4 regions of the Bacillus sp. AFS017336 genome follow, and region 3 is predicted to be linked to each of the others. Evidence: riboswitches for the same ligand, from Rfam matches in the RefSeq annotation. Region 3 holds a riboswitch; each other region holds the start of a gene.
What was found. A riboswitch is a leader RNA that binds a small molecule or an ion and turns the genes downstream of it on or off. The one in region 3 is predicted to bind cobalamin.
Positions count from the first base shown of each region.

Region 1: another riboswitch for cobalamin. It lies ahead of metE (5-methyltetrahydropteroyltriglutamate--homocysteine S-methyltransferase); the one in region 3 lies ahead of CN601_RS09540 (ABC transporter substrate-binding protein).
Region 2: another riboswitch for cobalamin. It lies ahead of CN601_RS19480 (acyl-CoA thioesterase); the one in region 3 lies ahead of CN601_RS09540 (ABC transporter substrate-binding protein).
Region 4: another riboswitch for cobalamin. It lies ahead of CN601_RS15295 (Ig-like domain-containing protein); the one in region 3 lies ahead of CN601_RS09540 (ABC transporter substrate-binding protein).

Region 1 covers NZ_NUCO01000010.1:113,172-119,395, forward strand. The annotation lists gene CN601_RS04840 (ABC transporter ATP-binding protein) at 1-323, opposite strand, end outside; gene CN601_RS04845 (DUF1048 domain-containing protein) at 458-802, opposite strand; gene CN601_RS04850 (DUF1048 domain-containing protein) at 822-1,199, opposite strand; gene CN601_RS04855 (PadR family transcriptional regulator) at 1,201-1,524, opposite strand; SAM riboswitch class I at 2,113-2,224, shown strand; cobalamin riboswitch at 2,328-2,521, shown strand; gene metE (5-methyltetrahydropteroyltriglutamate--homocysteine S-methyltransferase) at 2,681-4,978, shown strand; gene CN601_RS04865 (Rossmann-fold NAD(P)-binding domain-containing protein) at 5,108-5,353, opposite strand; gene CN601_RS04870 (Fic family protein) at 5,331-6,074, opposite strand.
Region 2 covers NZ_NUCO01000034.1:50,708-56,931, forward strand. The annotation lists gene CN601_RS19465 (dynamin family protein) at 1-1,365, shown strand, start outside; gene CN601_RS19470 (hypothetical protein) at 1,434-1,688, opposite strand; gene CN601_RS19475 (DUF4349 domain-containing protein) at 1,841-2,767, opposite strand; cobalamin riboswitch at 3,174-3,319, shown strand; gene CN601_RS19480 (acyl-CoA thioesterase) at 3,665-4,159, shown strand; gene abc-f (ribosomal protection-like ABC-F family protein) at 4,536-6,224, shown strand, end outside.
Region 3 covers NZ_NUCO01000019.1:16,900-23,123, forward strand. The annotation lists gene ccsB (c-type cytochrome biogenesis protein CcsB) at 1-1,135, shown strand, start outside; gene CN601_RS09530 (response regulator transcription factor) at 1,373-2,092, shown strand; gene CN601_RS09535 (ATP-binding protein) at 2,092-3,879, shown strand; cobalamin riboswitch at 4,053-4,225, shown strand; gene CN601_RS09540 (ABC transporter substrate-binding protein) at 4,350-5,309, shown strand; gene CN601_RS09545 (FecCD family ABC transporter permease) at 5,275-6,224, shown strand, end outside.
Region 4 covers NZ_NUCO01000024.1:204,868-211,091, forward strand. The annotation lists gene CN601_RS15295 (Ig-like domain-containing protein) at 1-2,191, opposite strand, end outside; cobalamin riboswitch at 2,599-2,792, opposite strand; gene CN601_RS15300 (hypothetical protein) at 3,008-4,093, opposite strand; gene CN601_RS15305 (hypothetical protein) at 4,328-4,522, opposite strand; gene CN601_RS15310 (DUF2584 family protein) at 5,020-5,262, shown strand; gene CN601_RS15315 (GDSL-type esterase/lipase family protein) at 5,310-5,894, opposite strand; gene CN601_RS15320 (sodium:solute symporter family protein) at 5,899-6,224, opposite strand, start outside.

The DNA of each region.
Region 1 (6,224 bases), on a different contig from region 3:
AAGTGGCGGAGTTTTGCTACTAGGTCGAGATTTTCACGCCCTGTCAAAATATCATCTACTGCAACGTTTTGTCCGGTTAGACTAATTTTCTCACGTACTTGCCCTGGATTTGTTTGAATATTCGAACTACAAACTTCAATTTCCCCCATATCCGCTTGTATTAATGTGCTCAAGATTTTAATAATAGTCGTTTTCCCAGCACCATTGGAGCCCAGTAAAGCGAAAACACTGCCTCTTTTCACCTCAAAATCTACGCCTTTTAGCACCTCTATATTTTTATAGGATTTTTTTAATCCCTTCACTGAGATTGCAGTATTACTCATAATCATTTCCCTCCCATATATAAAGCTGAAGGCGCGCGCTCTAAGCGTAAGTTGCGCCTGCAGCTGGATTTATCTAAACAGACATACAAATATGACTTATGCTGTACTTATTTGTTAAATATTAACTGATGATTTTATTTTTTCTTACCCAATCGATCTAGAATGCTTTTGTTCAAATTATTACGTAATTTATCATCCCATCTTTTCGCTTGATCGGTAAGTTCATTAGCAAATGCTGTAACGTCTTCACCTGTTACTTCTAATACGTCCTTACCATCTGATGCACCTGCTTCAAATAAATCAATGAGATCATACTGGATTCTCAACATATCCATCCCGCTTCCAGAAGCAAAACTCCACATATAGTTGCAGATTTTTTTATAGGCTTCTTGGTAATCGGCTGGCAATGCATCTACTCGTGCCATCATTTCTTTGTATTCTTTTTTATCATCGAGTATCTTTTTGAAGAAATTCACCATGGTTTTTAGCCCCCTACTTTTATTTTTTATTCGTCCATATCTTTACTTGCTGTTCGACTCTACTCTCAATATCTTTTTCCAACTCTACTTTACCTCCGAAAAAACCTGCCGATTCTCCACCTAGTTTAGAGAGAGCCATCAATTCGTCGGCAAATGCCGCTACGTCTTCACCAGTTACATCCAACACATGCTTTCCTTCTGCTGAACTAGCCTCAAATAGTTCATATAGATTGATGATTTCTTCACCAAAACCATAACCGAAATTCCACATGTACTTTTGAATCTTTTTGAACACAAATGCGTAATCTTTTGGTAGAGAATTTACCTTTTTCATAAATGCTTTATATTCTTTTTTGCTTTCTATATCGCCAATGATTAACTCAATAAATTTTTTCATACTATCGCTCCCCCTTTAGGATATTGATTTTTGATGAAACAAAATTCCATCTTTTCCAAAATTGTTGTAATTCCTCACGCCCTGCTTCGTTTAATGAATAAAACTTACGAGGCGGTCCCATTTCAGATCGTTTTTTCTCGATATTTACCAGCTCTTTCTTTTCCAGTCGGATTAAAATGGTGTAGACTGTACCTTCGACAACTTCAGTGAATCCTAAGTCATTAAGAAGACGAGTAATTTCGTAGCCGTAAGTATCACCGCGACTGATGATTTCAAGTACACAACCTTCCAATGAACCTTTGAGCATTTCTGTTAAATTTTCCATAGCGTACACCTCCTTTTTACTTTCGTTAAATAAGTTTTAGGTCTATTAATTTAAACGGCAATTAACTGCGGAGAAAACCACCTTTTTACTAATTAGTGATACAAATATTCAGTAATACTTAGTACCGGACAATAGAAAAACTAAATAGCCTATAGATCATTGATTTCACTGTTCATTTTATTTGAACTCTTTTTCAGCTATCTGGTGCGACTGATACTCCGTATTACTTAGTAATAGTATATAGTATTACTAAGTAGAAGAAATGTGAACCCTTTTTTAAAAAAAATTTAACTATTTAGTATTACTGGTATTCAGTATTGCTAAGTACAGGTACATTGTATCACCGAGTAGTCGGATTGTAAAGTTGATCAAAAAAATTTTTAGTTAAGAACTAGATCAAAATAAAATTACTTAGACCACTGAATCTAACCGTGTTCTGGATTGCTTCTAATGTATTATCTATCTATACAAAATATACATTCCCTCTTTTTTAAACCTTTCTGTAGCGAACATTTTTTATTTTATTTTGACAGACTTTGTTTATCATGCTATCATGACAATTAATTCAAAACATTATAAATTATTAAACTCTTATTGAGAGTGGCGGAGGGACTGGCCCGATGATGCCCGGCAACCATTCAACGTTTTTTGTTGAAAAGGTGCTAATTCCTGCAAAGCAAATTGCTTTGGAAAATAAGAGAGGATTCCATAAATTTTGTAGCCCTCTCTCTTTTAAAAGCAGAGAGGGCTTTTGTCGTTTTGAAGGATTGTTAGATTTCATCTTTAATATTTCTTAATAAAAATTTCATAAAAATGCATAAGGTGCTGTTAAGAATTATTTCCACAGCTTAAAAGGGAAGTCGGTTAGAATCCGACACGGTCCCGCCACTGTATTGGGGAGCGACTTATCAATCTACCACTGTTTCATACTGAAATGGGAAGGGATAAGAAGCGTTTGATCCTAAGTCAGGAGACCTGCCTATTGTATGCGCTTGTACCTACGGATGTATAGGGGGGAGTGAGGAATACGTGATTTGGGATCAGCAATGTCTCAACTCTAGTTAGTTATGCGTATGAGTCTCTCTTTTCTATTTGAAAAGGGAGACTTTTTTGTTGGGAAAAAATACAAAAGCAATCATATAAGGAGTGTATTAGAATGGGAAACAGTGTAAAAAGTTCAAATTTAGGTTATCCAAGAATTGGTGAAAAGCGTGAATGGAAAAAAGCACTTGAACAATTTTGGGCAGGTAAACTAGAAAAAGAAGATTTTTTAAAGCAAATTGAAGCGATTCGTTTGCAGCATCTTCAAAAGCAAAAAAATCAAGGTATTGACTTAATTCCAGTAGGTGATTTTAGCTTGTATGACCATGTTCTCGACACAGCTGTTATGTTCGGTCTCGTACCTAAGCGCTTTGAATATGCTGGAGGAAAAGTATCACTTGAAACTTATTTTGAAATAGCACGCGGTTCAAAAAATGCTGTTGCATCTGAAATGACAAAATGGTTTAACACAAACTATCACTATATTGTTCCAGAATTGGGAGAAGTAACACCTACTCTTGTCGATAACCGTCCACTACAATTTTATAAAGAGGCTAAACAAAAGCTTGGTATTGAAGGGAAACCAGTTATCTTGGGGCCAGTAACATTTGTAAAACTGTCTAAAGGATATAAAGAAACTGAGTTTAAAACGATTGTAAATCAATTTGTACCACTTTATGTCGATCTATTACGAGAATTACAAACAGAAGGTGTGGAGTGGGTTCAAATAGATGAACCAATCTTATCTACATCTATTTCAAAAGAAGAAGTGGCATTATTTAACGATATATATGAAGCATTGCATAAAGCAGCACCTAATGTGAATGTGATACTTCAAACTTATTTTGAGAGCGTTGATTTCTATGAAGAAGTAGTTTCACTCCCTGTTCAAGGAATTGGTCTTGATTTTATTTATGATAATGGGCGAAACCTTGCTGCAATTAAAAAATATGGTTTCCCAAAAGATAAAGTACTTGCTGCTGGAGTGATTGACGGACGTAACATATGGCGTGCAAATCTTGATCATAAATATGCCCTTCTTGAAGAAATTACTGAGTTTGTTTCAAAAGACCAGCTTATTGTACAACCTTCATCAAGCTTATTACATTCTCCTGTAACAGCGAAAAATGAAAGTACAATTGATGATGTGCTAAAGGATGCGCTATCTTTTGCTGATGAAAAATTAAATGAAATTTTTGTATTAGCAAAAGGTTTACAAGATGGTAAAGCGTCGATTCAAGCAAAAATTGAAGCAAGCATAAATGCAATTCAAGCATTAAATGAATCATCCGTTCGAAACAATAAACAAGTTCAGAAGGCCATTCAAAACTTGCATACGTATAGTGTGGATCGTGAAGAATCCTATAAAGTTCGTCAAGCCATTCAAGAAAAGTCTTTCCAATTACCGCTTCTACCAACTACAACAATTGGTAGCTTCCCTCAAACACAAGAAGTAAGAGGTCAGCGTTCAAAATGGCGTAAAGGTGAATTAACGAATGCACAATATGAAGAGTATATTAATGCTGAAATCAAAAGATGGATTGCGATTCAAGAAGAACTTGGCTTAGATGTGTTTGTACATGGTGAATTTGAACGAACTGATATGGTTGAATATTTTGGTGAAAAATTAGCTGGATTCCAATTCACAAAATTTGGTTGGGTTCAATCATATGGCTCTCGTTGCGTAAAACCGCCACTTATTTATGGGGATGTGTCTTATTTAGATCCAATGACCGTTAAAGAATCCGTGTATGCCCAATCATTAACAACCAAGCCTGTTAAAGGCATGTTAACAGGTCCAATAACAATTTTAAACTGGTCATTTGTACGAGATGATATTTCACGTTACGATGTTGCAAATCAAATTGCACTTGCACTTAGAACAGAAGTTGAAACGCTCGAGAAAAACGGAATTCGTATGATTCAAGTCGATGAACCAGCAATTCGTGAAGGGCTACCATTAAAACGCGAAAACTGGGAAAGCTATCTGAACGTTGCTGTTTATGCATTTAAAATCGCAACAGCTTCTGTACAAAACGATACACAAATTCATACTCATATGTGCTACTCAAACTTCGAAGATATAATCGATGCAATTAATGCACTTGATGCTGACGTTATTTCGATTGAAACCTCTAGAAGCCACGGCGAGTTAATTTTTGCTTTTGAAGAAAATACATACGATAAAGGTATTGGCCTTGGTGTATATGATATTCATAGTCCGCGTGTCCCAAAGGTTGAAGAGCTCACAAGAAATATTGATCGTGCCCTTCAAGTAATCAATCCGAAGCTGTTCTGGATTAATCCTGATTGCGGTTTGAAAACGCGAGGTATTGATGAAACGGTTTCAGCATTAAAGGTGATGGTTGAAGCAGCTGAGCAAGCGAGAGAAAAGTTGTTTGTGAAAGAGTAATTAGTAGCTGGTTCAATAATGTCTATCAGAAAATTTAGAAATAAGAAAACCACTGACTTGTTTTCAGTGGTTTTCTACTATTGTAAGTGTTTGTAAATATTCATAGGAATGCTGTCAGGGTAAAAATCTTTATTCAAAATCTGCCGATAAAGTTGTTTCTTTCGCTTCTTCAAAGTTTTGAAGTAGATTTTGATATTTATGATTAGCCACTTGATAAGCCATTATTTCTAACAAAAGTCTAAGTAGTGGCGTTTTCGATTCAACAATATTAATAATCGCTTCAGCTGCTTTTTCAGGATTACCAGAAAAATTGGCATAAAAAGAATAAAGAGCACCTAAGTATTCAGGTGCTCTAAAACATACGTAAATATTCATTTAAATTATCTTCTACACATTCCATAACAAGTCTCACAAATTTATTAGTTTCACCTTTCATACTAGCCAATTCTAAAGCTTCGTAGTATTGAATTCGTTTAACTGGATCAGCTTTTATAATTGCTGGCGGGTAACCGTGTTGCATTAAAATAAAATTCATTAATAATCTGGCTGTTCTTCCATTTCCATCAGAAAACGGATGAATATAAACGAATTTGAAATGAAATAATGCTGCTAACTCAACAGGATGTAGTACATCTTTGTTCTTATTATACCAATTTAATAGATTATCCATTTCTTCTTGAACAAATGGATGCTCCAATGGTTGATGCTTACTACCAGAGATTCGTACATTTATCTCTCTATACTTACCAGCGTTGTCACCGTCTATATTTTTCAAGACAAGACTATGTATATTTTTAATCGTGTTATGATATAACTCTTCTTTACTTTCTACAATTTGCTCGACATATTTAATTGCTTCAACATGGTTAATTGCTTCGAAGTGTTCTTTTAATCGTTTTCCACCGATTGTTAATCCCTCTTCAATTACGATCTTCGTTTCTAATAATGTTAGTGTATTTCCTTCAATAGCATTCGAATTGAATGTCCATTCAATTAAATACACATCTCTCATGTTTTTTAGTACAGCTGCTGGGATTGGTCTCTTACTATCTAACTGATGCTTTAACTCATCTATTAATTGAAAGTCACTCACCATACATTCACCTACTCCCATGAAAATTCTAATATGTTCATTTTAGCATAAAAGTTCGAAACTACACCCATTCTTTTTATCATAATTACCTTAATTAATAAAACAGGTCAACCAAAAGTTTCCCTTGAATTGTGTATGTGTGCACAATTGATT
Region 2 (6,224 bases), on a different contig from region 3:
TTGCCAAATTCATTTTTAGAAAAACATAACCTTTCAATAATTGACACTCCAGGAATTGATGGAGACACAATTAATACAAAAGCATTATTACAATCTGTTAAATTAGCAGATCGACTTGTATTTGTACTAAATGCTACTGCACCTTATACAGAGAATGAACGTAAATTACTAATTACTATTCAAAAAGAACTACCAACTCTGCCGATTCACTTTATTTTAAATAAAATGGATTCGATTTATAGTAAAGAAGAGATTGAACGAGTTCGTAATGAAATACAATCAAAAATTACGGTAGACTTCCCAGGTGCTAAAGTATTACCATACTCATCTATTTATAATAATCAAGATCAGTTTAAAGACTTAGAACTATTTATTGAGAAGAATGTGCTATCAACTGAGGCTAATTCAAAGCAAACTGAGAAATTATTATTAGCAATTCGAAAACTAATCAATTTCCTACTTGAAAAACGAGTTGAAAAAGAAGACGAGTTACGTGCAACTGTTGAATGGAATGAAGTTCTTGATGAAAAGTTAAACGGTTTATTACATTCTTTAAAAGATAAAGAAATGGAACATTTAAATACAATTAAAAACTCATATCGTGAGCTAAAAGACGAATTAAAATATGACTTAAAATTAAGTGTTCCTGGCCTTTTAAAGGAATGTAAAGATTTAATTAAAGAAGATAGTGATTTCAGTACTATTCTTGAAACTGTAAATGAAGAGATGAATCAACGAATTGGTGAGTATGTCAGAGCGACTACTTTACCAAAATTAAATGAAGCACTTCAAAATTGGATTAAAGAATCTGGTGTATTACTAGAAGGTACTCAAAGCTATTTAGCAGAAATGAGTAATTCTTTAAATGAGTATATTGGAAATGAATATTTAAGCCTTGAGTGTGACTTTAAAGTATTAGATGACTGGCGCCGTGATGCAGATCGAATGACTAGTATGACTCAATTAGATGAGATGAATATATTATTAAACTCATCACCATCTCAATTTATTTTAAAGAGCTCAGGAATCTTATTAGGTTTATTACCTCAAAATAAATCGAAGCTTGTTGCTCAATACCAAAAATATGTTGATAATGTAAACTACGATGATGTTACATCTGACCTATCAACTAAGTTTTTCCTACAATTTGAAATGTTTGAAAAGACTTTACCAAGAGATTTAGCTATGTTCTTAAATGCTCCATTTGAGCAAATTCATGAGCTAGTTGATGAAATAAGATTAGCAATTTCTAACTATAACCGTACTTTAGATGACATGAAATCAAATCCAAGTATTTACTTTGATCCGATTACATTCTTCACAGTGCGTTTAAGACAATTAGAGTTTTTAACATTACGTAAATAATAAAAGAGTGTGCCAATATCAAAATGGCACACTCTTTTTTCAAGTTATTAAATCAATAATAAAGACAATTATTCTTCCGCAACTTCTTCATAAGGAATATGTACAACAATTGTTTGATAGCCCTCTTTAATTTTCACATAGCCACCCCAAGGGATTTGAAGGATTAAAAAGGCTCCTTTTGAATCAATTGAAAAGTGTGCAATTTTTTCATGTTCTTCATCAAGTAAAAGAACTTCTCTCTCATTTCCTACAGTTCGAATACCAGCGTGGCAATGAATTTGTATTTTCCAATTACCTAGTCTACTTAATAAGAGATGACTCATATAATAGTTCTCCTTCTATAAGTTGTTTTTTAAACTAACTTATTAAACTGATTAGTAAAATAGATACTTATATTGAGAAATGGTAAAAGGTTTATTCTATCTAACTAAATTCTATTCTTAAGAATGCTATCTTAAAACTATTTAGGTATGTTTTATAATTGATATTTTTTTATGGCTTTCCGCGTTATAAAATAACCAACTGCAATGATCGCAAACCAAATAATAATCATAAGAGAATTACCAATCAAGAAAACTGTCGTATTTTTAAATCCACTTACGATTGCATCAACATTTTGTTTAAATGTTACACCAATCCGGTCTCCAATCGTTTTTGGAGGAGTTGTATCAGTAATCGATGAAACTTCATTAATAAAAAGATTGATTGTACTGTAGTTTACAGCTGAATCATAACTTTTTAAAGTTGTTGTTAAACTTTCAATTTCGTATCTAACATCAGTTAATTGCTTTTCAATTTCTAAAATGTCTTTTAAAGAGCCAGCTTTTTTTAATAAATTCAATAAACGGTCTTCTTGAATTTTTAATGATTTCATACGCGTTTCTGTGTCAAAGTATTGATTGGATATATCATCAGTTGAAACAGTTTTTGAAATTACGTTTCCAATCTTATTTAAATTATTTAGAAATTCATTTAAATTTGTTGATGGAACCCTTACTGTATAATTTGCAGTTCTTGATGGTGATTGCTCAGAGTTGTTACTAGAGTACTTTTCCAATATGGATGTTCCGCTAATATGATTCGATTCGATATAGCCGCTCGAACTACTAACTGATTTTTCAAGAGCTGAAATGGTTTTATCAAATTTCTTTGTTTCGAGCTGTAATTCAGCTGTTTTTACTAATTTGCGATTACTAGCTTCAAGTTGTTCGAAAGGTTGCTTTTTTTGATCTTTGACCGAAGCATCAGTGTTATTTACAAAGCCCCTCTGATCTTGTTTTAACGATTTTGATGACATACTACTTATTTCTTTTTTTGAGTCAGGATTTGAACATGCAGAAACGAATAAACATACAAGTAGTATTAAAAATAAGTTTTTAAAAAAACGACGATAAATTAACATGAATTTAATCACCTCATATGTAGGTCGAATTTAAGGGTTGGAAAGATCCGTAATTAGTTTGGTTAGTTGTTTAATTTTTGTTTGTATTCCTTCCCTTTATTTCCTAATCTTTCATCAAACATTCGATTGCGATAGTAATTATTTTTTAGTTGCAGATTTTATATTTGTTAAAAATTTCTAATTTAACCTACTATACCATAAATAGAAGTAAGGGAAAGTGTGGTATTTAAACCAATTTTTGAACATTTTAAGTATATTTTTTAGTATGAAAAACCACATGCAAATCTATGGTGAGTTACTTTTATTTAATAGAAAAGTTATTAAGATATAATGAATGAATATTATTATTTTTGGAAAAGAAATAAATATTTTGACTATTTTTGTATTTTATGACAAAATAATGAAAACTAAATAGTAGGGAATAGGTGTAAATGAAATTCTTATTAATTCATTTACTTAAAAGGGAAGATTGGTGAAATTCCAACGCGGTCCCGCCACTGTAATAGATGAAAATTCTAAAGTCAGGAGACCTGCCTATTCTAACGACGCTGTTTGACCTACGAGAGATAGGGAGGTGCCTTTTGAAAGAAAGCTTAATTTAAAGTATTGTCATTATTTTATGTTTTCCAACGATCTTAAGGCATTTTTATCTTTTTTGAGATGAAAATGCTTTTTATTTTTTTAGGGGAATTTATGAAACTTCCAATTTTACATGCAAAAAACGATGGAAATTAAACATGTAAGACAGCAAAGTTGAAAGAATTGATGAAATTGGGTAAAGCCTGAATTTGAAATAAAGACTCGCCATGAGACAAAAAAAGATGAATTTTAACTTTGGTAAAATCAAAAAAATTAGAGAAATACATAATTCAATTAATTAAAAGTAGGGAGAAACCGATGAACAGTAGATACGTTAAAGAATCCAGAGTATTTGATAGTAGTAGAATATTTCCAACTGATTTAAATAACCATGGTACATTATTCGGTGGAAAGATGCTTGCAGCAATGGACTTAATTGCTTCTATTTCAGCAACAAAGCATTCGAGAATGGAATGTGTAACCGCATCGATGGATTCAGTCGAGTTTCTATGTCCAGTTCGCGAAAGTGATTGCATTTATTATGAATCATTTGTCATCTTAACAGGCTCAAGCTCAATGGAAGTATTTGTACGAGCTACTGCAGAAGACCTTCTTTCAGGTGAAAAAAGAGTGGCGGCAACATGTTTTGTAACTTTTGTTGCACTAAAAGATGGAAAACCTCATAAAGTAGTAGAGGCAATACCAGAAACTGAAGAAGAAATTAAATTACAGCAATTAGCATTTAAGCGTTTAGAAAGTCGCCAATTAAGAAAAAAACTAAGTAAGGAATTGGCATTAATTTGGAAAGAATAAAAGTAATGATTGAAATCATACTAAAAGTAAGCTAATATTAAATTAATATTTTTAAGGAGGCATCAAATTTAGACACTATGTACAATATCCGATAACTTTTAAAGCTAAAGAATTAATAGCAAAAAAGTACTCTGCCTGATAACAGAGAAATTGGATAAGTATGTCTATTTTTTGAGCCCATAATGAATATTAAGTAAATCCATTCAATTAAAAAAATGGTTTATTTAATAATAACTAAACTTTGTATATACTTTTTCGTATGTACTAGGCTTATTAAATTACATCCAATTTACACACAGGCAGATACTGCTTGTGTGTTTTTATTTTCTCTGGGCTAAAACAGAGGGATATTTTTAAATCGGATGGAGTGAAATATATGTTTATTATAAAAGCATCGAACATTGAAATAGAGTTAAACGGAATGACAATTTTTAAAAATGGAAATCTAGAACTAAAAGAAGGCGAACGAGTTGCTTTAATTGGTGAAAATGGAGTTGGGAAATCAACATTTATAAATGCAATTTTAGGAAATATTCCGCTTAATAAAGGGTTTTTGCAAATTCAATATTCAAAAGATGATATAGGTTGGCTTCTAACAGATGAAGAAGACCAGGAATTACTTACAGCAAGGGAAGTAATCGAATCATTTGATCAAGAACGTTATTTAATAAAGAAGAATTTAGAAAAGTTATCGCTTGACCTATCTAATGAAAAAAACATTGATAAATATAATGAATATTTAAGTAAGTATTTAGAATTAGATGGATATGACTTTGAAAATAAAATAGATCAAGTATTAAAGAAATTTCAATTACCGAAAGAGTTATGGAATATCCCGTTCAGTCATTTAAGTGGTGGACAAAAAACAAAAGTTAAATTAGCGAAAGTGATGATGAAACAACCTAAGCTATTAATTTTAGATGAACCAACAAATCATTTAGATACGGAGTCGATTCAATGGTTAACTGAGTGGTTAAAAAACTTTAAAGGTAGTGTGCTTTTTATATCACATGAACGACAATTCATTGATGATGTTGCGCTCGTTACAGTTGAATTAACGCATGCTGGCACATTTAAGTATAATGGTGGCTATTCAGCGTATAAAATTCAAAAAGAACATGAGCGAAAAACCCAGCAAGCTCAATATGAAAAACAAGAAGCGGAAAAGAAAAAGTTAATCGAAACGATCAATCAATATAAACAATGGTTTACAAGCTCGCATAATGCAGCGAGTGAACGTGATCCTTTTGCCAAGAAACAAGCTGCAAAAAACGCATTAAGATTTAAATCTAAGGAAAAGGATTTAGAACGATTAGAGAAAAGAAAAGTAGAGAAACCGAAAGAAGTTAAGACAATTGCAGCTAGCTTTGAAAATGAAACGTTCACTGCAAAGCAAATGATTACCTTTGAAAAAGTAGATTTCTCATACGCTGAAAAATCATTATTTAGCCAAGTTGACTTTCTGTTAGGTCGAGAAGATCGATTAGCTGTAATAGGTAAAAATGGTTCTGGAAAATCTACATTTTTAAAATTATTAACGGGATTATTGATTCCAAGTAATGGGTCCGTACGACATAACCCACAATTAAAAATAGGTTATTTTATGCAAGAGCTTGAAGCGTTAAATGAAGATTCTACGATTTTAAATGAAATTTTATCTCTTCCAAATATGACTGAAACAGAGGCGAGGACAATACTGGGTTGCTTCCTTTTTAGAAGAGAGGATGTTTATAAAAATATTGCTCAATTAAGTATGGGGGAAAAGTGTAGAGTTGCTTTCGTAAAACTATATTTTTCAGACTCAAATCTACTTGTTCTTGACGAGCCAACAAACTATTTAGACATTCACACGAGAGAACGAATTGAAGAAGCATTAGCTGCGTATCCTGGAGCCGTTGTAGTTGTTTCTCATGATCCTTATTTACTAAAAAAAGTTTCAAATCGTGTAATTCATATCGAAAATGGTAATCTTTATGAATTCAAAGGTTCTTTTGCTGAATGGAACGGTAGACAAAGCATTACAAACGATCAACAATCTTTATTAAATGAACGAATTAGGTTACAA
Region 3 (6,224 bases):
CGCGTTTATTTGTTATATTGTAGCTACTTTCTTTTTTGGCGGCTCGATGAAAACAAATGATAATGGTCCTAATAAATGGGGTACTATTGGTATTTCTGTAACGATTATTGGATTTTTATCACAACTTACTTATTTTGTTACTAGATGGATTGCAGCAGGACACGCACCTGTTAGTAATCTATTTGAATTTATTACATTCTTTGGGATGATGTTGATTTTTGCGTTTATTATGATTTATTTCATGTATCGCTTAAATATAATCGGACTTTTCGCATTACCATTGTCGATTATTATCATTGCTTATGCAACAGTATTTCCACACGAAGTTAAGCCATTAGTTCCTTCTTTAAAAAGTTATTGGTTATACATTCATGTAACGACTGCGGCATTAGGAGAAGCTATTTTAGCTATTAGTTTTATTACAGGTCTAATTTATTTAATTAAAAATATCAATCAAAAAGTTTCAAATAAGAAAACATTTTGGTTAGAAGCTGTTTTGTACTTCTTAGTAACAGTTGTTGGTTTTATCGTTATTTCAACGGCATTTACTGCATCAGGCTACGAAGCAAAGTATACTTGGATCAATAAAGATAAAGTTCAAGAAGATATGGTTTATAATCTTCCTTCACTAGTAGGACCTCATAAAGGTGAATTAAAAACAGAAGGTAAATTTGAAGCTCTTGCAGAAATGCCAGCTATGGTGAATGCTAAAAAATTGAACACAGTAATTTGGTCAATTTTTGCAGGTGCAGCATTATATGCAATTATTCGTTTAATCCTTAGAAAACGAATTGGAGCATTTTTACAGCCTTTTGTTCAGAAGGTAGATAGTGAATTATTAGATGAAATCGGATACCGTGCTGTTGCGATTGGTTTTCCAGTATTCACTCTTGGTGGACTAATCTTCGCCATGATTTGGGCTCAAATTGCTTGGACGAAATTATGGAGTTGGGATCCAAAGGAAGACTGGGCATTAATAACTTGGTTATTCTATGCAGTTTTCCTACATCTTCGTTTCAAACGAAACTGGCAAGGTGAAAAATCTGCATGGCTAGCTGTTATCGGATTTGCGATTATTATGTTTAATTTGATTGCAGTTAACTTAATCATTGCAGGTTTACACTCATACGCATAATTAAAAAGATGTGCTAAAAACCCCCGTAAAGGAAATGAATTTTCCGTGTCGGGGGTTTTTCTACGTTAAGAAAAGAAAGATTTATAAACAATTTCCTAAGTTCTTCGCTGCTCGATTCTGGATTTTTTCACTAATTTATGGAAATAATAAATTCAAAGAATTATGTAAAAATGTTCACAAATTGTACTAGAATATACGATTTTTATTATGTAAAATTATGAAGAGGGGGTTATAAGCATGGAACAAAATATAAAAATATTAATAGCAGATGATGAAGATCGTATTAGACGATTATTAAAAATGTATTTGGAACGTGATGGATATAGTATTGATGAAGCTGATAATGGTGAAGATGCTTTAAATTTAGCATTAAAGAATGAATATTCATTGATTGTACTAGATTTAATGATGCCAAAAATTGATGGAGTTGAAGTTTGTAGGGAATTACGAAAAACTAAAACAACGCCAGTCATCATGCTAACGGCTAAAGGTGAAGAAACAAATCGTGTTCAAGGTTTTGAAGTTGGTACGGATGACTATATCGTTAAACCTTTTAGTCCACGTGAAGTAGTACTTCGAGTAAAGGCTCTATTAAGACGTGCTTCTCCAGTACCGGTATTTACTTCTGATAATACTTCTGCAAAAGACATAGTAGTGTTTCCGCATTTAACGATCGATAATGATGCTCATAAAGTAATTGTAGCTGGTGAAGATATAAGCTTAACGCCAAAAGAATATGAGTTATTATTATTTTTAGCGAAGTCACCTGAGAAAGTTTTTGATCGAGAAACATTGTTAAAATCTGTATGGCAGTACGATTTTTTTGGGGATTTACGAACAGTTGATACACATGTCAAACGACTTCGAGAAAAATTAAGTAAGAGCTCTGAAGATGCTGCAAAAATGATTGTCACAGTATGGGGCGTGGGTTACAAATTTGAAGTAGGTCAGGAGTAATGATTCTAAGAAGTTTAGTTGGAAAGCTTTGGCTTACAATTATATTATTAGTATCTCTTGTGTTATCCTTTCTGACATTTGTCTTAATAGGTTTTTTTGAAAAATTTTATATTGACCTTCAAGTACAAAATATGAAGGATGACGCTTCAAAAATTGCACAATTAATTGAAAATGGCCAACCAATTTCAAATATTGAATATTTATCAAATAATATTGTGAGTAGGTATTCAAGAGTAATTATTTCGATTGATGGTCAAAAACCGTGGTATTCAAACAATACATATGGAATACAAGATTTACCTTTTAAAGAAATACAAAATGATGATGTATTAGACCAAACACTAACTAAAGATAAAGAGGTTAGTAAAAGACTAGTCTACGGTGAAAATAGTGAAAGGGAAAAATTAGTTGTTGGTGTGCCGTTAAATGCTAATGCAAAAAATGGAGCTGTATTTGTTTACCAAACATTGCAACCTGTTAAAGTAATGATTCACCAAACAACTAATTTTGTTTTGCTCGCTGCATCAATTGGAATCGTATTAACAACATTTTTCTCTTTTTTCCTTTCATCAAAAATTACAGCACCGTTAAGAAAGATGAAAGAAGTTGTGGGTAGTATGACTTCGGGTAATTTTAATGTGAAAGTGCCAATTCATTCTAGTGATGAAATTGGAGAGCTAGCCTATTCATTTAATAAAATGAGTAAACAATTAAATTTTAATATGAATGCATTAAAGCAAGAGAAAGAAAAGGTTTCTAATATAATTACAAGTATGGTAGATGGCGTTATTTCAATCGATAATGAAGGACGAATTATAACAACAAATCCACCGGCAGAACGCTTTTTAAAAATGCTTAATGATGATTATTTTGAAGAAGAAACCTCGTCACTCGTTTTAACGAAGGAATTACTAGATTTATTTGAATTAGTTGTTGTAAGTGAGAAAAAGCAATTTATTGAATTAAATTTTGATCAAGGTAATTGGCAAGTTTTAATGTCACCACTTTATAATCAGACAAATATAAGAGGCGTTGTAGCTGTAATCCGAGACGTGACAGAACAAAGGCGTTTGGAGAAGATGAGAAAGGATTTTATAGCTCATGTCTCTCATGAGTTACGTACTCCTATTTCTTTACTACAGGGCTATAGCGAAGCGATTGTAGATGGTGTAGCAGAATCTAAAGAAGAAATGCAAGAGTTGTCACAAATTATTTATGATGAGTCACTTCGAATGGGTAGATTAGTAAATGATTTGTTAGATTTAGCAAGAATGGAAAATGGTTTTACTGAATTGAATCGAGATCATGTCCCATTGATTCAATTTGTAGATCGAATTTTACGTAAGTTCAAAGGGCTAGCAAAAGAAAAAAATATTAAGCTATTTGGTGAAATCGATAATGTTCCACATGTAGATGTATATATCGATGAAGATCGAATGGAGCAAGTTTTTACTAATTTAATTGATAATGCTATTAGACATACAAATGAAAATGGCAGAATAATTGTATCTGTAAGTCAAAATGAAACATCGACAATATTTAGTTTCATTGATTCGGGTGCAGGGATTTCAAGTGAAGATTTACCATTTGTGTTTGAACGTTTTTATAAGGCCGATAAAGCTCGTACTAGAGGTAGGAGCGGTACTGGTTTAGGGTTAGCAATTGTTAAAAATATTGTCAATGCTCATGGTGGATCAATCAAGGTTTCAAGTGAGATTGGACATGGAACGACATTTAAAGTGAAAATCCCTCATGATTTACGAATGAACGAAAAAGATGTAGAGTAATCTTGTTTCATATAAAACATTTTCCTGAGATTTTAGTTTCTAAACTTCAAGTTAAATAAAGTTATGTTTGGACTGTTCTCACCTGGATAAATAATTGAAATATAGTATTTTACACAACAAAATATAAATAAAATAATTGAATTCTTACTCAATATATCTTACGATTGAATTAATGAAATATTGATGAGTTTAGTGCAAGTATTGCTTAAAAGGGAATCTGGTTACAATCCAGAACTGTCCCCGCAACTGTAATGTGGACGAAACGGCTATCCACTGTTCGAAAGAATGGGAAGGACGGAGTAGGTTGAAGCAAAGTCAGTAGACCTGCTAAAGTCATCCTTGTTCAATTCTTCGGGGAGTAAGAGTTTGAAGCAGCAGTTGCAAGACTTCTTGTATATGTATGTTGTTTCAGCCCCGTTCAAAATGAATGGGGTTTTTTTTATGCTTTCCAAAATTTTAGGAGGATTCAAATGAAGAAGTTTTTAGCTAGTTTTATCATGATTTTATTGTGTTTAGGTTTATTTGGTTGTACTAATGATACGACACCAAAAAAATCGAATGTAGGTACAGATGAACAAGCAACTTTTCCAATGACTGTTAAAGATGCTACGAAAAAAGAAGTTACGTTAAAAGAAGCACCTAAAAGAATCGTTTCACTAATTCCAAGTAACACAGAAATCCTTTACTCTATTGGAGAAGGGAAAGAGGTCGTTGGAGTAACTGATTTTGATAATTATCCAAAGGAAGTAAAAAACATTGATAAAGTTGGCGGAAACAATGCTGACATGACTTACAATGTTGAAAAAATTATTTCTCTAAAACCTGATTTAGTATTAGCTCATGAATCAAGTTTAGGAATTTCTGCAGATGGCTTAGAGCAATTAAAACAAGCAGGAATCAATGTGTTTGTCGTTAAAAATGCTGCAACTATTAATGATGTATATGATACAATTTTACAAGTTGGAGAAATCACAGGTAAAACTAAGCAATCTAAAAAAGTAGTAAGTGGAATGAAAACAAAATTAGATGAAATTAGCAAAAAAACAGCTAAAGCAGGTACAAATCCAAAGGTTTGGCTTGAAATATCAGGTCCACCAGAAATATATACAGCAGGCAAAGGTACTTTTCTAGATGAAATGATTTCGATGATTCATGCTAAAAATATAGCTGAAAATCAAAAAGGTTGGGTACAGTACAGTGAGGAATCAGCAATAAAAGCAAACCCAGACGTAATTTTGACTACTTATGGTGATTTTACTCCAAACCTAGAAAAAACGATTATAGCTAGAAAGAACTGGCAAACAGTAAGCGCAATCAAAAATAAACGAGTATATGATATTAATGCAGATACAACATCTAGACCAGGTCCAAGACTTGCAGAGGGAGTCGAAGCAATTGCAAAGGCGGTTTACCCAGAGCTTTTTAAATAATACATATTTAATCTTTATCTTTCCAATTATTTTATTAATTTTTCTATTTATTTTAGGGGTTTCGATTGGTTCTACATCGATTCCCTTTTCTTCTATCATTTCTAGCTTTTCTGATGATATATTTAAAACTAATTATGTTCCAGCAGATATTCAAACAATTGTTATGAATATCCGTGTGCCAAGAGTTTTGTTAGCTGGATTAGTAGGAGCGTGTCTTTCATTAGCTGGAGTCGCGTTTCAAGGTATACTTAAAAATCCATTAGCCGATCCTTTTACATTAGGTGTTTCTTCGGGCGCATCTGTAGGAGCAGTGTTTGTTTTATTTTTTCAAATAAGTTTACCGATTGTTACTTACTTTACTTTACCAGTAGTTAGTATTTTATTTGGTTTTGGTACACTTTTAATCTTATTATTATTTGTAAGAAAATTAGATCGCTCTTTAAATGTCGAAACAATCATATTAGGTGGAATCATAATCAGTTCATTTTGTTCTGCATTGTTATCATTATTTATCACATTTTCGAATAATGAATTACGTGCAGTAATCGGCTGGTTAATGGGGAATATTGGAAGTAGAGGTATTCAGTATTCTTTAAGTTTACTACCATTTTTAATTGTTTCATTTTTGATTTTATTTAGTCAAAATAGACATCTAGATGCGATGACATTTGGTAGTACAAATGCAAAGCATATAGGTATTGATGTGAAAAAATCTACTTATCTAATTTTGCTAACAGGAAGTATTTTATCTGGTGCAGCTGTAGCGGTATCTGGAACAATTGGGTTTGTAGGGTTAGTTGTTCCGCATTTTACTAGACAGCTAGTTGGTCCACTACATAAAAAATTACTGCCATTATCAATGATAAATGGAGCCATATTTTTAATAGGTTCCGATATTTTATCGAGAGTAGTACT
Region 4 (6,224 bases), on a different contig from region 3:
TTTCCGTTACTTTTTCTTTTTGAGCTTGCGTCAACCCATCATATGCCTCACGAGCTGAAACTACCGTTGCTTCATCTGCTAAAGAAATAGTTGTCGGTAGGGCGTTTATTTTGACTATAACCGAGTCTATTAATGAAGCCTCGTCTTTTAAACTACTAATTTCTGCTTCCGCCGAAACTAATTTATTTAATACAGTTTCTGATACTTTTTCTTTTTGAGCTTGTGTTAAACCATCGTATGCTTCACGAGCTGACACTACTGCTGTTTCATCTGATAAAGTAATTGATGCTGGTAATTCATTAATTTTATTAATTACTGAAACAACTAGTACTGCTTCTTCTTTTAATCTAGTAATTTCTGATTCTGCTGCAACTAATTTATCTAATACCGCTGATGATAGTAATCCCTGTTGCGCTGCAGTTAAACCTTCATAAGCCGTTCTTGCTTTAGCAATCTCTGATTCATTTGAAATTGTAATTGTTGTAGGTAATGCATTTATTTGATTTGTAACTATGGTTACCGAAGCATCTGTCATGTTATAAAGACTATTTTTTCCTTTAAGAAATCTGTCATAAGATACAAGGGCATATGTCGCTTGATCTGTAGCCATTCCATCCACATTCCCCGTTAAAACATGCTTGAATCCTCCGCCATTAACATAAAATCTTAGTAATGCGGTCACTAAATTTCCATTTTCTTTTACAAATCGACTGTCTGTTGCTGGATTTACACCTACTGCTGTTAAAGCTACGATAACTTGTGAAATACTTTCGCTAGAAGTTGAACCAAATGCAGTAAATCCACCATCCGCTTTTTGAATAGTAGAGATCGCTTTTAATGCTCGATTAATTGCTGCATTTACCTCTGGCATAGATTGATATGGAGCTAATGCCTGTAATGCCATTGATGTAATGTCAGGATCTGGCGTTGTGCCAAATAAAGCAAACCCTCCTGCTTGATCAGTACCCTTCTTTACTTCTTTACTTAATATATAATTAACGTATTTTTCCCTTGTTGCTTGTTTAGTAGAATCTGCAATTGTTGGTATTTGATAATTATTTGAATCGAATGCTATTAAGGCGAATATCCCTCCGTTAATCCCTTGACTAACTGTTTTATCATAATCAGCAAGTGGAGTTAGTAAGTTATAACCACCTACATCAGTAGAATCTTTTCCTAATGCACTAAGAGCTAATATTAATCTCGCATATTCCGTATTCTTTGATGTAGATAAAACGCCGTTTGCTGACTTCACTGTATCGACAATACGATTGTAGTAATTAACAAAATATTGATCAGGTACATTATAGTTACCTCTTGCTAATGACAATACTGACCATTCACCTGAACCCGTACCAAAACTTGGATTAGGAACTTTAGTCAATATATAGCCTAGTGAATCATTTAATTGCGTGCTTATATCAACATTATTTAAAGCATCATTTAAAGTAGTCAGTGCAGTATTAACAGTAGATTGATCAACTGTTAAATTAATAAGTGCTGTATTTGCTTGATCATATGCAGTTCGAATAGATTCCTTCGCTAATAACGCATCTTTGTTAGGTGCTGAATTTACTTCAGCTACTTTTTTTAATAAAGAATCTTTATTTGCTGGTGTATAAAGTGCTTTATCCCCACCAAAACTTGAATTATCTTGTCCTAAATCTGAGCCGTATCCATAAAGTGTAAATTGCCATCTACAAACATCCCCATCTTTCGGGAATTTATCAGATGCCCCAACATTTGGAAACTCATTATTAACTGCATACATCCAACCGGACATATTATAGTAGTCAAATTCCCCTAAATAGCCCGTTTTTTGAGCGCCGTTAGCAATAATTTCTTCATTACTTAAATTCATTGCATCTTTTATGACTGTCGGAACATTTACAGAAATATTTCCATTTTCAAGTTTAACTTTTGACAAATAGAATCCTGAATTAACCGATCCGTAACTATCATAATTACTTGTCCCGCTTAAAAATCGGTCAAGAACTTTTGCATAACTTTCCCCTTCATAAAAAGGAACTTTAACTGGTTGACGAATTAACCCCGCACCTAAAGTATTTGCCTCAACTGACATCGTCACATAGCCAATTGGACTATCTGCGTGAACCGGTACAGATTTCGTTGGAATTGTAATTGAAAAAACTAATAAAACTGCTAATAATAATCCTAATATTCTTTTCATTTAAACGCGTCCTTTCTTTCATTTCTAAAAACCTATCTTTCTAATAAACTCAAATTCTTCCTCCCTTATTTTGCTTGATTTTCCGGTGTCTTTTAGTGACAAAAATTCTTCATTGCCAATAAAGAAAACCCGCCAATTATGGCGAGTCTTTAGGCGAAGATAGAGGCTTAAGTTGCACTTATACATAGAAATTAAAATTGGCAACCACGTCGACTTTTCCTCTCCGCTGCCAATTTATACATTCTTCATGTGCAAAAAAAGAGCCCTGCCTTATTTGGCAGGACTCATAGTTATCCAAAAATTAAACTGCTCCAACAGCATACTAAAAAATGCGCGTCACAGCGCTCTTATACGGCTTTCGCATAAGAACAGAATTTTTCTGATAACAAAACTTCCCTCACCGAAAGACTTGTAAAATGCAAATGGCAGGTCTCCTGACTTAAAGCTTCTAGCCTACTCCATTCATCTTCCCAGTTTCCCAGTGATTAACGTGCAATCGCACTCGAATGTTTCGTAGCTTCTTACAGTAGATGTGAGCTGTTTTGGTTTTTCACCAAATTCCCTATTAATGCAAACTGCAACCATATACTGTCTTCATTTTAACAAATGGTTTAATACTGTACAAATTAATTTTTAATTTTTCTAAATTGTTCCCTATTTTTTTCTGTTAAATTAAAATGTTGATTTTTGAATTAAAAAAAGAGGTTGTCCAATTAGACAACCTTAGGAACTCTTTTATTAATACCGATAACTTTGTGCAACGTTTTATTCTAATGATTATTAGAGGCTTCACTAAATTACTCATAAGATTAAATTTCAATCTAATTCCTTGATATATTCTTCTCTTTCTTTAAAAGCTTGTTTTACGATTTCTTTCGATACCCCATCTGGAATATGAAAGGAAATTAAATTCATATAGTCCTCCGGATATTTATTATCTAAAGAAAAAATTCTAACATTATAAACTTCAAGTTTGGCACTCGTTAAAAATTGGAGTAACTGATAGACCTGATCTACATCGTCTATATTACCTTTTAGTTGAATGTCAAAAATACTATATTCATCAGACTCGAAAGCTAAATCAAGATCCTGATTGAAAACTGGCATTTGATTTGTATTCAAATAGTCATAACCAAGACTCCTTAACCCACCTTCAAAATCCTTGAAAAGTGCCGATTCTTCAATATAGTAAGAGTATTGTGCAAAATTTGTTATATTCGGCGGTTCATAAGGTGTGGAGCTTTCACGTTCAAAATCAGACATCGAATAAATCGAATGTACATTGTCTATATCAAAAGTTATTCTTTTATTTATATCATTTGTATAGCTCATACTAATTTCTTTCACATCTAATGGCTTGTAAACATCGCTAAACTCTTGAAATTTTTTAAGCACTTCATAAATTGAATTCATTTTTTCAGTATCAAATAAATTTTTAACATTTGCACTCACAACATTTACTTTTAAATGTTGTATAACATTTCCAGTATCAGCGTAATCAAACGATTCCATATCATTTTCACTTTTAAATTCGATTGACTTTACTTTGGCTCGACTAAGAATTTCTGAATTCGATTTTTCAAAAGCCTTTTTCATTTCAAATGTTTTAGATTGGATGTCATAGTCATCTCCAATAATTTTTGTAAATAACATCCCCTTTATGTAGATGTTAAAAGTGAGCTTATTTCCCGTTCTCTTTCTAACTTTAAAATAGGTATCTCCCATGTTCCCTTCGTTTATGTTTGGTTTTTCCAAAACATCTACTTCGAAACCGTATTTGTCTTTAATATATTTTTGTGCTTTTACATCGATCGTTCCTGCCCCAACACATGCAGTCAATAAGAACATCGAAACGAAAATTAGCATTGTACAAATTGATAGTTTGATAGCTTTTATATTCAAAGAAAATTACCTGCTTTCTAGACACCAAAATCCATATTTTTCAATTAGAAAACTCTTAAAAATTCATTACTGACTAATTGATATTACCATATTTTGGAATTTATTTCGTTATATTTTGAAACTTCTTATCTTATTCAACTAATCTTCAATTTAGTTGCATAAGAAAATCTACAAACTGCTTAACTGAGCTAACAATAAAAAAGAACCCTAAATATTATGGGTTCATTTACTCTTCTATCTCCGCTGTTTCGATCCACTCACATAAAGAATAATAATGGCAAAAAGAAACATTCCACAAACAATAAATGGCATTAAGCCTGAATTATAAACCATATATATTCGAATATGACGAACCGCGTTCACAATAATAAAAATCACCATGCATATCCACAATATTGCAATGAGAGCCATATTTTTATTTCTTCGCATAAACATCAGCCCCTTCCAAAGAACAACTCCAAAAATACTGTTTATTTTATTATATAGTCGACATAGTGAATCAATGACCAATCGTTTATTTGTATGTGTAAAAGTTATTGACTCATTGGGGGTCTTGAGTTAAAAAAGTAGCGACTTGTTGATTATTTTTAACTCATAAGGAGGCTCATGAGTTAGAAAAGTAGCGACTTGTTGATTATTTTTAACTCATAAGAGGCTCATGAGTTAGAAAAGTAGCGATTTGTTGATTATTTTTAACTCATAAGCGGTTCATGAGTTACTAAATTAGCTAATTCATCATAATTTGTAACTCATAAAACCTCGCACTGTCTCCCTTACATTAAATAAGTGTTTCTAAATTATGAAATTTCATCTTCCTACCTATCTCTTTTTTGTATTCACAACAAAAATATATTAAGATATTTTTAAGTCTTTAATCTCTTCTATATTAAATAGTAAAAATCTTCAATTTAAGGAGTTTCCAAAATATGAGTATGCCATTTGAATTTAATTTTGTAATTGTAACGAATGAAAAAGCGATCAGAAAAGAAAATAATACATTCTCTTTAGAGCTTAATGGATACCACTTGTTTCCTATTGATACACCAATCAATGTAACTAGAAAGAATGATGAAAAGCCTTTTGGTATTGCTGTTATAAGGAAGATTGAATGGAAAAGTGAGAGTACATATATGGATTATGAATTAAAAGCAATTGATACGGTTAATTAAAAAATAAAACGGATAGCTAAAGACTGCTATCCGTTTTATTGGTATTTTTAGAACTCTTTCATTGTTTGATATGCCTGTTTCGCTAAAGCAATATGACCAAGTTCATTTGGATGTACTCCGTCAGTACCTTCGAAAAACTCAGTCTTCAATTGTTGATGCTGTTGAAATGGAATTCGAAAATCAATTAGATTAAAATGATTTATTTCAATCATTTGCTCAATTCGTTCGGCTAACTCTTTGGCTTTTAAAACAAATGTTTCAAAGCCAGCAATCGGTTCCCATACTTCTTTGTGATTGATATTTTCTAAATGAATTGGTGGATGGATTGCTATAATAGGTTGAATATTGTTGTGTATAGCTTGTTTGACCATTGAATAAATGTTTGACAGTATATAGTTTAAATCAACATTCCACCATAGATCATTTCCACCAGAGCAAATAATTACATGTGATGGATTGTTTAATACGACATCATGGTAGAATCGTGATAGCATTCCAGTGCTTGTATCACCTGAAATCCCTTTATTTATTATCTCGACTGATAATTCGTTTTGAAGTACAGCTGGCCATGCATTAACTTTTGCTATCCCTAAACCTTCTGTAAGACTATCACCTAAACAAATAATCTTCATACGCTCACCATTGTTCCTTGATCGCTTTTTGACCTACTCGTGGTCTTACTTTTACTAAATATGTAATTCCACTTACACCAAACATAAAGATGATATTAATCGTAAATGCAATAAACCCTGGATCTAAATCTTTTAAAAATTGAGGTGCATGAGGGAATAATGTACCGAAGCTCGTATTTTTAATTGTTACGTATGCTACTGTAATTAATCCGGATAGTATTCCCGCTACTGCTCCTGTTTTTGTAACTGGATTACGTTTTAAGAACGTTACAATTAAGGCAGGGAATAATTGTAAGACGAAACTATATGCCATTAATAAAAGAGAAAGCA